Regions from separate parts of the Undibacterium sp. TC4M20W genome, predicted to be linked through region 4. Evidence: predicted binding sites of a transcription regulator. Region 4 holds the regulator's gene; each other region holds the start of a gene.

Region 1 (3,383 bases), on a different contig from region 4:
CTTATGCCATGAGTGTACGGTTGTTCCGTTTTCTTTTTATCATCGCAGCCAGTTTGTCAGGTGCGTCGTCTCTGGCCGCCGACAGGCCTGTCATGCAACTCGCCTCACTGGAGTGGGCACCGTATGTGGGCTCACATCTGCCCGATGAAGGCTTGACGTCAGTCATCGTCAAAGCGGCGGCCTTGCAGGCGGGGATGGACACCCATATCAGTTACACACCCTGGAGCCGTGCCGTGCAACTGGGGCAGAATGATCCTTCTTACGCTGGCTATTTCCCTGCATTTTATTTAAAGGAACGGGAAAAAACCTGCTATTTCTCGGCGCCGCTGGGCACCAGCGCCATCGGCTTGGCATCGTTGAAAGACAGGCATTTCGACTGGAAAAATTATGCTGATCTGAAAGGCCTGACCGTAGGCGTGGTACAAGACTATGCCAATGGTGAAGAATTTGATGCCCAGGTCAAAAAAGAACAATTGAGACTTGATGTGGCACCATCAGACATCAGCAATTTGCGCAAACTGATGGCAGGGCGGGTGGATGTGGTCGTCATCAGCAAGGATGTCTTGCGGCAGTTGCTGATCACTGAGACCAGTTTAAAGAACGGGCAGGAAAGCATTATTTTCCATCCCAAAGAAGTCATCAATTTTTCCCTGCACATCTGCTTCCAGCGTAATGAACGGGGATTAAAATATCAACAACTCATCAATCCTTATCTGGAAAAACTCAATCTCAGGAAAATTGAAAACCTGTATTTCCAGCAAATGCAGAGTGCACAACCGTAACATTCATTCCAAAGATTAGTAATCAAGTGTCATCAAACAGCATGCCCTGGCTGACTTGCCGCTCATTGCTGACATCCGCCTCTCTGATCAGGGCACTGGCCCTTACGCCCAGCAAGCGAAAGCGGTGTTCCAGCGCCACTCTGCGCAAACATTCTCCTGCCGTCCTGCGTATGACGGCAGGATCAGCCGTGGCAACAGGAATGGTGATGTCACGGGTAGAGATACGAAAATCGGTATAGCGTATCTTGATACCCACGGTTTTGCAGCGGTAACCCTTTTTTGTTAAGTCCCTTGCCAGGCGAGTGCAAAGGTCAGTGAATATCTCGGTCAATACCGCCTTGTCGTGAACGGCGTGCAAGTCGCGGTCAAAGGTAGTTTCCCTGCTGATGACCTTGGGCTCGGACTCTGTAGAAATCTCCCTGTCATCAATGCCGCGCGCCGCGTTATACAGCCAGCCAGCATAATTACTGCCAAAGGTCGTTTGCAGCAGCCCCAGGTCTGCATTGGACAACTCGCCCACAGTGTTGATACCCAGGCTAGCCAGGCGCTCAGTTGCTTTTGGCCCTATGCCATTCACTTTTTTAACGGGCAAGGGCCATATTCGCGTTGGCACGTCTTCCATATTCAATATGGTAAGGCCATCAGGTTTGTCCAGGTCAGAGCCTATCTTTGCCAACAGTTTGTTTGGAGCGACACAAATCGAGCAGGTCAGGCTGGTGGCTTCGGCGACAGCGTGCTTCAGGCTGCTTGCCAGTTCACGCGTTTCTTGCGGATGGTCGCTCAGGTCGATATAGATTTCATCTATGCCGCGATTTTCAATTTTGGGCGCAATCTTGCCGACCGCTTCTTTAAACAACCGGGAATAATGACGATAGGAATCAAAGTCCGTTGGAAGTAAATAAACATCGGGAGCCAGCTTTGCCGCCTTCATGATGCCCATCGCAGAAAATATGCCTAGCGCCCGCGCTGCATAAGTCGAGGTGGTAGCGACACCGCGCCCGACATAGTCCTTGATGCGCGAAAACTCATGCGTGCCATCCCCTTTGGGAATCGGACGATGTGAAGAGCCCCCGCCTATCAATACCGCCTGCCCCTTAAGCTCTGGATATCTTAACAATTCAACAGATGCATAAAATGCATCCATGTCCAGATGGGCAATCCGGCGTGGTTTATTATTCATGACAATCAACAATAGCCTTGTAATAAATCATGGCAAGCATGGTGCTTCCCATCATTGCATGCCGCCGGGTAGCAAGGCCATCGTACTGCGCACTGTATAAACATTTTCAAGAACTGCGCCACTTAAAGAACTAATAAGATTAAAAAGCGAAATTAAAAACAAGATCAAAAACTGGATTAAAAACAGGAATAAGCTATTTTATCCTGAATTGCACAAATAACTGAACATACATACAGCAAAACCCGATTTTTCATCAAACAGAGAATTACAGCCACATACTGTTTAAGCTAAGATAGACTCATCCTGCATTTGTCGCTTTTTCCTGCGTTTTCTAATGGATTAATGATGAAAAAACTGCTTTCCCTGCTTTTTGCATTGAGTCTGGTACTGGCTGTCAGCCCGGCCAGTGCTGCCCCACCTCAGGCTTATGATGAAACTGCCGACGCCCAGGCCGCGATCAACAAAGCGCTGGCAGAAGCCAAAAAAGTCGATAAAAAAGTCCTGGTCATCTTTGGTGCCAACTGGTGCAAAGATTGCCTGGAGCTCGACAAATCCATGCATGGCAAAAATGAGCCTCTGCTGACCACAAAGTTCATCACCGTCAAAGTGAACGTAGGCCAGTTTGACAAAAACAAGGAGCTGGTGGATTTCTATGGTAATCCTACCAAGAAAGGCATACCAGCTGCTGTCTTGCTGAGGCCAGACAATAGCGTGTTGTTTGCCTCCAAAGGTGGCGAATTGTCGAATGCGCGCAAGATGAGTGAGCAGGGCGTCTATGATTTTTTTGACGAAATCACTGCCCTTTACCGCTGAATAGCATAGACAGATATGGAAAAGACTACCAGGCATGTCTGAGTTACCTGCAATGTCAGCCGAGCTTGTACCAGAAGAAACTGAACTGGCGGCATTGCAACGCAGTCACGCCTTGTTGTCCAATTTTTCCCGCTGTCTTCCGGGCATGTTTTATCAGTTCCGCCGTTATCCGGACGCACGTTTTTGCCTGCCCTATGCCAGTGAAGCGGTAGAAACTTTTTTTGGTGTCAAGGCTGAACAATTACGTGAAGATGCCAGCTTCATGTTCGCCAAAGTGCATCCCGATGATTTGCCAAAAATGATTGTGGCCGTGCGCAAGTCCTTTGTCGATCTTAGCCCCTGGCACCAGGAATACCGCATCATTGCAGATGGCCAGCCAGATCGCTGGGTCGTTGGCGACGCCACCCCTGAACGCCTGCCTGATGGCAGTGTACTCTGGCATGGTTTCCTGAGCGACAATACCGAACGCAAACTCACTGAACAAAGACTGCTGGCCGCAGAGCGCCAGCGCAGCCTGGTCATGAAAGCCTCGAACCAGGGTTTGTATGACATCAATCTGCAAACCGGTGACGGCAGCTTCAGCCCCGAATATTTACAGATGCTGGGCT
Region 2 (3,383 bases), on a different contig from region 4:
TGTCGCCTGGCCCTTTGACCTCTATCATCCTGTAGCGCTGCTCTTGCGGCCAAAACTGTATCAGGTCAGGAAAGCCATTGCGATTGGCGCGTATGTCGAGCAAGATACGCTCAAAACTATGCTTCAGATGATGTGGCGGTATGCACGCCAGCGCCATCTCCAGCAAGTCTTCAGACAACGTACTCCAAAACACAAAAGGCGATTGCAGGCCAGACTTGGCCGCATAAGTTTGCCGTATGGTCTGGTGATAAACACCCGACTCCAGTTGCGCAAAACAGGCCGCAAAATCATCTGCCCGCCGCGTTTGAAAATCGGCACTCAATAAATCCACAGGCTCACGTTGGAAAGGATGAAAAAAAGCCCCCGGTATCGCCTTGAAAATCACAGGCCAGCACAACAAACCAAACAGGGAATTGATAAGCGCATTCTCCACATAAAACACCGGCGCATCATCTGTATGCAAATGATCACGCACCACATACTCAACCACATAATCTTCTTGCGGGAAGGGCAGGCGCAAGGCCAGTTCTGTAGGTGATGTGCGGGCCGCTCTGGCAACTTTAGCCAGCCCAAGTTTACGACTGAGGCGTGGCGCGATACGCAACATCTGCTGATGTTCTGCCTCACTCTCAGGCGCTTGCTGTGCCAGCCTCAGCAAATCATAGGCAGCCTGTGTCTGTTCGCTTTTTTCCAGCACACGTATGGCCCGCAAGCGCGCTCCAGGGTAAGTGCAACCAGCATACACCTGCTGCGCCAGCGCCCAGTCCTTTTGCTTTTCCAGATGTTCACCAATCTGGTACAGCAAGCGGTTACGGCGGCTGGCCAGCCAGACATTGTCCAAGTCATGCAAACCAGCTAGTTGCGCCAGCACCTCAGGCACCGGCTGCTCTGCATGAAAAGCCTCACGACAGGCATACAAAGCCAGATAAGCATCAATGTCCGCACGACAGCCAAAGCCACGCGAGGCCGCAGAAAATTCCACCTTCTCATATTGAAAAATACCCAGGTCAGACAATACAAACTCAGACCAGTCCTGATACAGGTTACCAAAAAACAGCAGCCGCAAACGGTCACACAAATCCTTGTTCACAATCTGATAAGCCACATCGCCCACAGCACTGACAGCACCCGAGCACCACGCAGAAAAAGCCTGGCTAGCTATATACCGCAAGCTAAACAAGCCCAGTTGCTCAGCCTTGGGCAATTTCTTTTCGGCAGATGTCATCGCCAACACCAGCGCCAGTTCAGGCTTTTGCAGCAAATCAAACAAGCCCGCAATATCGAGCTCTGGATCAGCCTGCACCCAGCCCACATCCACCAGCGCCTGCATGGCCGCACAAGTCTCACCAATCTCGGTATACACCAGCTTGCTGGCCCTGAACACGCAACCCTTGCGCATCACCATCCGCACAAACAAAGCCCGCGACGCCTGCGGCAGGCTGCCAAACTGCGCAATAAATTCTTGTTCATCGCCAGCCAATAAATCCGCATAGCGCCCACCCACCCAGTCCAGCACGGCCTGGAAGTTTTCAAGGTAGTAAAAAGGATGATCCAGATTGGCAAGCATGAGGCAGGGGATAGCGTTTAAATAACTGTATATGCATACAGTTTAACGCAATGTAAGAGCCACAGTAAACCAACAAGCTAAATTGCAGGCTTAAGCGTTTACAATAACGGCTTGAAACTCCTTCCCCTTCAAGGGGATATTTGTGGGAATTCGCAAAACATGTTTTGCGCCACAAATATCTAAGCTGCATACTTGCAGCGCAGTGGAAGGCAGGGATGGGGATGGGTTTTCATCGCAGACCCAGTAGCAATTTAACCACTGAACCCCAACCAAACGCCAAAGAAGACAAAAAATGAACAAAGCCGAAGCCATCCAAATCGCCAACGATTCCCTGCAAGCCAACGTCCTCAACGAAGGCAACACCCAATTCTCCCAAGTCGTCCGCTACGGCAACGACGAAGGCTGGTGGCTCAACATCCCCCTGACCAACTTCAGAAAAGAAAACCACTTCCTCATCTGCAGCGAAAAAGCCAAAATCATCCGCCACCTGATGATCAAAGCCAACAACATCCTAAGCCCCGCCACCAAGTTCCGCGTTAAGGACGGCATCGCCGACATTTTCATCTCATCCGCCAACCCCAAGCGCCTGACTGATGTGCTGCAAGGCGGCAGCAAGTACAGTTTTAATAAGCATTTGGTGGATGAGCATAGGTATTGATAAACGGGAATTGCCATATCACTGAAAGCCAAGCAAGGTTATATTTTTAAGTAACCATTTCAGTCAATATAGGGCGTCAAACTACAAGCTGCATACAATAAGAGTGGTTACAATTTTTGTGTTGGCTTGTTACAGAATGGGTAAAAATTGTAAGCTAAGACTTTATTTAAACAACTCTATCCGGATTTTATGAGCCGGAATGTGAAGAGGGCCTTAGCCAAGAAGTGGGAAGTAGGCTAGGCAGACTGGGGTAATTCAACCAGTGACGACCCCGTCTATATCTTCTTAATACGAATACTATCTGTTTGTTTAAAATTTTAATTGTGGAATATTTTTTCGTTAAGTTTAAGTAAAAATTCGAGCTTTAAGTCAATTTTTTTTGAGAAGTTATCTCATGAATTGAGGAATGCCCATGCCAACTTCTACATAGCGGTCCACTAATAATTCCAACAATCCACTTCCATTTACGCAGTCCTCCAAATCATTACGGCTCAGCGAAATGATGAATTTTCCTTGGACCGCAAGTAGATGTAATAAATGTGTGGTGTTTGCTCCCGGCCCTTTTCTTGCAATTCCTTTTTTCGAAATCAAGATGCCAACTGAAGCTGAGTTATTTCCAAGTATCGTCGCTAGTTTCTCAACCCAATCCACGCTTACCCCTTTGTCATGAAATTTGCATTCGCAAATGATTCGATCTCCCCACTTTCGAATACTTGGGACAATACTTGCATTTGGCTGCAATGTTACAAGAACGTCGATCTGATTAACATCTGTGAAAACATTGTGTTTGGCCTTGAAACAAGTTAGGCCTTGAAGTAATTCAGTAGTCAATTCTTCAAATTTTTTCCCTTTACGCCCAGACTTGTCTGCTTGAAATTGCTTATTGCTCAATGGTTTATGCGCATCTTTATCAAAAATTTCTGCATCAATAGCATCCAATTCTGAAAGTAATTTTTTTACTTTTATACGATCAGTGCGATCTAAGTGCGCCCAAATTGCTTTATTGTCGATACCGTTCGTAGAAAGATAGCTGACAACACTATCAACTGTCGTTACTGTGTTGAGTGCAGTGGTGTTGGGCATTGTAGTCATTTGCCCTCCGCTTGTTTTACGAAGGCGACTTCGACGTTCTTGCCGTCGGTTGTATCTATGGTCTCT
Region 3 (3,383 bases), on a different contig from region 4:
TCGCGCAAGATGGTCTGTTTTACTTCCAGCAGCATACCAATGGCGGCACTATGCAGCTTGAGCTGGTTGAATTTTTCTTTAAACAAACTCAGCAGATGCGACTCTTGCCAGCATGCTTGTGCCAGTTGCAGATCAAACATGGTCGGCGGGATGGCCTGGCGACCACGTTCATGCAATAACTCCATGTGTATATGCGTAACTGCCAGTTGCTGCGCTGCCAGCCATCCCAGCAACTGGGCCAGCAGACTGCGGGCAAAAATGAGAAGTGATTCTGCAAGCTCTATACGGTCTGGCAATTCAATTTTGACTTTGAATTCTGGGGCTGCCAGATACCATTCGTGTACTTCGGCCTGCTCACCATAGGCTTGATCCAGCTCCATGAGTAAAGCCTTGCCGCAACGTCTCTGCAGGCCGGGGCGGGGTAATTGCCGTAAATCCCGCAGGCTATAACAGGCTATGCCCTGCAATAATTCAGTCAAAGGCTGAGCTGCCGTGAGCAATTTGACTGGTAGCCTATCCAGGCGCTGGCTCAATCTTTGCAGTTTAAAGACATGCTGCCCTCTGGGTAATTTGCGCGATGCCTGCTTGGCCAATAACCAGGCAGCCCTGGCAACGGGAGCAATGCCAGTCGTTGCCGTATAACCCAGAATGCGCATGCTTTCCAGCATGCGTTTACGCAAAGCGCGTACACCCCCAAACAAACTCAGACTGGCACTGATATCAACCAGTATACAATCATCTTCTGCCAGACAGACTTGTGGCGAGTATTGCAGCAATGCAGTTGCCACTGCCTGCAGTGCCAGTTTTTCTTTATTGTGATCACGCTGATAATAATCAGCATCGGCAGACAGCATTTGCACGCCACCCGCACGCATATTCAAGCGTATGCCAGCCTGATCGGCAGATTCAGACATGGACGTTACCCGACCTTGATGGAGTATCACACTGACTTGTGTCTCTTGCTGAGCAAACAAGGGAGTGACAAACACCTCAAGCTGGAGTAAAGGCAGGTGAACGGCTATCCACAGTGGTGGGCAAGTTGCCATAGTTTGTCGCAAGTTTTTCTTTGCCTGGATGAGCATAGGCATACAAATAAGGATGATCGGGCACATGCAATGCAAGCGGCGCATCGCGCTGGCTGCCACGGCGTTTGAGTATGCCCAGCTCCAGACCATATTGGCTGGTCTGGACACTCAATCGCAAGGGAGCGGGAGAGGCTTGCTGTGCCGCCCGCATGTCACGCATCAAAAAGAATAAAGTCTCCGAGCTTTGTGCTGCCAGGTGCAATCGACGCAAAGCTTCACTGCGGATGCTGGATGTCCAGAACAACAGCGCGCCACAACTGCTATTGCGCAACACCTGCTCAGCCGCCCACAAGGCATCAACATGCTTTTGACAGCGTATCCATATCAACTGCGATGATTGCAAACCTGTACATGCAAAAGCCAATGCTTGCGGTACATAAGGTGGCGTCAACAAAACAATGGGACGACCATCAAGTTGGCTTAAGGCGGGCTTGAGCAAGCTGAGCTCGGCCGTGCCAATCTGTGGCAACAAAATCTCGGTTAATTGCCCCTGCGGCCAACCATTGCCCGGCAGTTCATTATTGAGTTCTGCATAGCCACTGGGCAAATAGCCACCCTGACCACGCGCCAGTTGCGATGCACGCCATAATGCGGGGTGTATGCGTTCAGGAGGAAGTGAGGAAACGTGGGTCATATTACATATACTGATTAAATATACAGTATATGTAATATGGCGACAGACTTCAAAGTTTATTTTATGTGCCCGCGCTATGTGACTGGAGCAAGAAATTGCAGGGAGGTGAGAAAACCACAGTTTTTAAAATACTGATTGCGCATACAGTAGTTTGTGTTAAAGTTCGTCCATGGATGAACGCATGGCTGTTTTGATGAAGTTCCTCTATCACATACCAACCGATATGGAGATTGAAATTATGGCAAACCTCGAACAGTCTTTTGATACACGCTTTAGTCTGCAATTCGCACCTAGCTCTTTTGTGATGCGCTTGGGACGTCGCGAAATTTTTGTCTGCCGCGACTTCCGGCAGCGTTCTTACTATGTCAATCCTGTCCTTGATTGCAGTACAGGCATACAGGCCGGGCATCTGGAAATGCTGGTACTGCGCAAGTGGCTGGTTATTTTGTCCAAAGCAAACTGGTAAGTTCAGGCTATCAATTTATCCGTTAATGAAGTGAACAAATTTCTACTGCAAACGCTACCCAGATATTGCGGGAGTGTTTGCAGCAGTTTGCTCCCATGAGGGTAAATGTTTAGCTGATATAGATCAGAATAAGATCTCAATATTCAAATCTAAGCCCGCAAGAATGGCCCGGAACCTGGCCAGGTTTGATCGGTAATAGGGGCTGCCAATGCTTCGTCGCATCCCTGTGCTGCACTCCACGCCAGATAACGGCCACAACGCTGCGTATCCTCCAGTGTATGGACGTAGGTGATTTTACCCCAGCGCATGCGCATGAATTGCATTACTACATTCTTGTAGGGCCCATCCGGCTGGTGCGGAACAATGAAATCCAGCACTGCATGAATACGGGTATTCCAGGGCGGTCCAATGACTCCAACTTCTTTTACTTCAAATTGTAATCCTGGGAACAAACGGTATAAGCGCTCCCACCATAAAGCCATAGATACGCGTGAATTACGCAAACCAGAAATCGGCGAATCTCCTTCAAAGCGATATGCAAAATCAGTAGCCAGGCTATCCAGCATCAGGCTGACATCGCCTGTGTTGATAGCAGCAAAGGTTTTACGAAGTTTGTTCTCAACGATATAAGCATACATGGTGAACTTTCACTGGCATAATGCAAGTAATGTAAACAGTTAACTTGCATCAAGCAAGCTAAATTATGGAGCGCAGTTCGTTTTCTGATTTTTCCTGTTCTATAGCCCGCACATTGGAAGTCATTGGTGAGTGGTGGTCATTGTTGATCTTGCGCGACCTGTTTCTGGGGTTTGAGCGTTTTGATGATATCCAGCGCAATCTTGGCGTGGCATCCAATATTCTGACCGCCCGGTTGAAAAAAATGATGGAGCAGGGCATTGTCGAGCGACATACCGATGCGCAGGATAAACGTGTCTGGCGTTATAGCCTGACGCAGCAAGGGCGGGATTTATATCCAGTATTACTGGCATTGACTGCCTGGGGAGATAAATGGCGCACCGCAGAAGGACTACAACCCTTACTGGTACGCCATCAACATTGTGGTCACGTCACGACTGCCGTACCGGCTTGCGCTGCTTGCAAAGAACAACTGCAGCTTGACGATATACGATTTGAGGCTGGGCCCGGTGGCAGGGAAACGCCAGGTACGGCTTTAATGAGGCAAGTGCTGGGACGACCA
Region 4 (3,383 bases):
AGCCCAAAATTCAGCCATCGACATAAAAAAAGCCGGGAAAACCCGGCTTTTTTTTGAATTTGCCAAGACAGCAAATTAAGCGTGTTCGCCTACTACTGCAACATTAACGTCAACAACAACGTCAGTATGCAAAGCAACGGAAACACTGTGCTCGCCAGCGATCTTCAACGGACCTTGTGGCAAACGTACTTGTGCTTTTTCTACTGCGAAACCTTGTTTAGTCAGGGCTTCAGCGATATCAGCATTAGTGACGGAACCAAACAAACGGCCATCTACACCAGATTTTTGTGTGATTTGTACGGTCAGACCGGACAGTTTTTCGCCTTGAGCTTGAGCTGCTGCCAATTTGGCTGCTGCTGCTTTTTCCAGTTCAGCGCGTTTTGCTTCGAATTCAGCAACTGCAGCTGTCGTAGCACGACGAGCCATACGTTGTGGAATCAAAAAGTTACGTGCATAGCCGTCTTTAACGCGAACTACATCACCCAGATTGCCGAGATTAACGACTTTATCCAACAGAATAACTTGCATATTTTTCTCCTTTACCTTGTCGTCAATTACGCTGTGTGCAAATCAGTGTATGGCAGCAACGCGAGGTAACGTGCACGTTTGATTGCAGTGTCAACTTGACGTTGATACAGCGCTTTTGTACCGGTCAAACGTGCTGGCATGATTTTGCCGTTTTCTTGCACGAAATCTTTCAGTGTGTCGATGTCTTTGTAGTCAACTTTTTCTACATGTGCTGCTGTGAAGCGGCAGAATTTTTTGCGTTTGAACAAAGGGTTTTGTTGTTGACGCTTTTGCTTCAATTTGCTTTTGTCGAATTTTTTACCGAATGCCATTTTTGGCTCCTAATCTAGTAAATGTGTCTCGAATTCAGTGACGTGAAAAACGAGACTTTTGCTATTGCGATTTTTGCGCGCTAAAAAACCGGTGAATTCCATGGGCTGTTCCAAGGCAATTTCTGTAAAACGCTGGGATATTTCACCAGCAGCCATCGCAGAAATTTCAAACTCGACCTGCCGAACTGTGTTCGCCTCACGAGCCTCTGAACTATGCATCAAGGTAGCAGAAGCTATCGGGATACCGGCCGGGGTGTAGCGCAATGCGCTTTTTTCCACAATCCGGGCTACGAGCTTCAGCTGATTCACTATTTTTTTACGCGACCTTTGTCAATTATTAAGCAGCAGGCGCTTCAACACGTTGAGCTTTTGCAGCATCTTCTTTCTGAACAGCTTTCATCATAGGAGAAGGTGTTGTTTCTGCTTTTTTCAATTTGACTGTCAGGTGACGCAAGACAGCATCATTGAATTTGAATGCTGTTTCCAACTCGAGCAGAGTTTCAGCATCGCATTCGATGTTCAAGCAAACATAGTGTGCTTTTGCCAATTTTTGAATCATGTAAGCCAATTGACGACGACCCCAGTCTTCAACGCGGTGGATTTGACCACCACGGGCTACAACACTTGCCTTGTAGCGCTCGATCATTGCAGGAACTTGCTCGCTCTGATCTGGATGTACGATAAATACGATTTCATAATGACGCATATATTCTCCTTGTGGACAATAAAAATAGCCCGCCTCGGCGTCAAGACGAGTGCGGGAAGAGGAAAGCCGACAATAATAACCCAGTTTTTCATATTGATCAATTAGATCAGTGACTTAGGCTATTTATCTGCCAATTCCCGAAGGTAAGTGAGGTATTTTTTTCACATTTCTCAGTAATTGCGGTCATTTTGACTTGCATATTCAGCTTTACTGTATAAAAATACAGACTGCTTGTATATACAGCACCTTAACACTAGAAAACGCCATGCTCAAACTCACTTCCCGCCAGGAACAAATCCTGAACCTGATCAAAGACGCCATTCAAAACACGGGCTTTCCTCCTACCCGTGCCGAGATTGCGACAGAACTGGGGTTTCGCTCCACCAATGCGGCAGAAGAACATTTGCAAGCACTGGCACGCAAAGGCGTTATAGAAATTGCGGCAGGCACTTCACGCGGCATACGCCTGCTGGAGTCAGAGTTGTCCAGCCATATCACAGGCAAGCAACTGGCCTTGCCCCATCCTGCCCTGCTGCAACTAGCCCTGCCACTGGTTGGCCGGGTTGCTGCCGGCTCGCCGATACTGGCAAGTGAACATATAGAATCGACTTACCACGTAGATCCTGCCCTGTTCTCTGCCAAACCAGATTTTTTACTGAAGGTACGTGGCATGTCCATGCGTGACGCTGGCATACTTGATGGCGACTTGCTGGCAGTCAAAAAGGCAGACAGTGCCCGCAATGGCCAGATCGTTGTTGCCCGCCTCGGTGATGATGTTACCGTCAAACGCTATAAAAAAACTGGCAGTTTGATCGAGCTGATGCCAGAAAACCCGGATTATCCTGTGATCAAGATTGGTGATACGGAAGAAGATTTCGCGCTGGAAGGCCTGGCTGTCGGCCTAATGCGCAACTGGGTTTGAGGTCAGCCCGGGCGTGATCCTCCCCTCTCATCCGGATCACGCCCGGCTCGTCCCCAAACTTTTTTGATAGTGGCGCCAAAGGATGCACCTGCTATCAACAGTTCACGTGCTGAATTTGCGAGTTGACATAATCTCAGCCAACCCCCAACAGAATTTACTTGGGGCAGCGCAAAGATCAGAAGCAAAAAGTTCGCGAAACACTACTCCACGCCCACCCAATAGTCTCGCCTTGCAAGACGAGACTATTCATACTGCTAAAAGCATTTCGAGCGCGCATCGCGATAACATAACTAATGAACTCTTTTACGTCACTCTTTATGATTGATGCCTTATAGTTTCGCTGACTCTATACTTGCCGAGATATTGATGTTGATCATGTAAGCGATATTGATCGCAACATTTCTAGCGTACTTTTACAGAAAAACAGGCATTCTTACTTGCATAGGACCTGAGTTGATTTATCCGGATACTGTCAGCTATTCTCCATCCAAATCCAATATCAATTCAGCCTCTGCTTTCTTGCCATAGGCAATCGCATCTTGCGACTTGATGAAGGGTAGTCCATCCTCATCATTCAGAATTAATCCGTTGGACATTGAACACAAGACTGCTGACGCAATAGTCGACGCTATCAGTTCAGTTAAATCACTGTGCGTCGAAAAGGTCACCAGATAATCTCTACCCTTAAGCTGCGGTGTCGCATCTTCGTCCAAAAAATCGTCTTCCAACTCTTCGAAAAAATATTCGAACCCAGTTTCTTCACCCTTGTATATGCAGGGCAAAAACCCGGAAAATTCTTCAACATCAAAATCCGTGTCAATTTGCAGATCAAACTCTGCATCCGCAATTGCTTGCGCCCATCGCTTGGGGATAGGCATTTTCTCTTTTTCTAGAATCACAAAAATATCGACAGACA

What was found. The regulator LexA, encoded in region 4, represses DNA repair genes until DNA is damaged. The targets are predictions, from matches to a motif close to ACTGTATNNNNATACAGT.
Region 1: the regulator LexA is predicted to act here: its motif matches at 2,182-2,199, upstream of ACO0LL_RS19915 (DNA polymerase Y family protein).
Region 2: the regulator LexA is predicted to act here: its motif matches at 1,592-1,609, upstream of ACO0LL_RS20795 (VRR-NUC domain-containing protein).
Region 3: the regulator LexA is predicted to act here: its motif matches at 1,729-1,746, upstream of imuA (translesion DNA synthesis-associated protein ImuA).

The regions. Positions count from the first base shown of each region.
Region 1 is NZ_JBMPPI010000018.1:77,876-81,258, forward strand. Features, by position in the region: gene ACO0LL_RS19910 (substrate-binding periplasmic protein) at 9-782, shown strand; gene ACO0LL_RS19915 (DNA polymerase Y family protein) at 805-1,962, opposite strand; gene ACO0LL_RS19920 (thioredoxin family protein) at 2,308-2,775, shown strand; gene ACO0LL_RS19925 (PAS domain-containing protein) at 2,810-3,383, shown strand, end outside.
Region 2 is NZ_JBMPPI010000020.1:29,837-33,219, forward strand. Features, by position in the region: gene ACO0LL_RS20795 (VRR-NUC domain-containing protein) at 1-1,567, opposite strand, end outside; gene ACO0LL_RS20800 (hypothetical protein) at 1,860-2,225, shown strand; gene ACO0LL_RS20805 (hypothetical protein) at 2,613-3,317, opposite strand; gene ACO0LL_RS20810 (hypothetical protein) at 3,314-3,383, opposite strand, start outside.
Region 3 is NZ_JBMPPI010000003.1:248,282-251,664, forward strand. Features, by position in the region: gene ACO0LL_RS05580 (Y-family DNA polymerase) at 1-1,058, opposite strand, end outside; gene imuA (translesion DNA synthesis-associated protein ImuA) at 991-1,719, opposite strand; gene ACO0LL_RS05590 (hypothetical protein) at 1,958-2,185, shown strand; gene ACO0LL_RS05595 (nuclear transport factor 2 family protein) at 2,335-2,823, opposite strand; gene ACO0LL_RS05600 (winged helix-turn-helix transcriptional regulator) at 2,889-3,383, shown strand, end outside.
Region 4 is NZ_JBMPPI010000014.1:111,118-114,500, forward strand. Features, by position in the region: gene rplI (50S ribosomal protein L9) at 76-528, opposite strand; gene rpsR (30S ribosomal protein S18) at 555-839, opposite strand; gene priB (primosomal replication protein N) at 849-1,148, opposite strand; gene rpsF (30S ribosomal protein S6) at 1,177-1,545, opposite strand; gene lexA (transcriptional repressor LexA) at 1,811-2,467, shown strand; gene ACO0LL_RS17660 (hypothetical protein) at 2,944-3,383, opposite strand, start outside.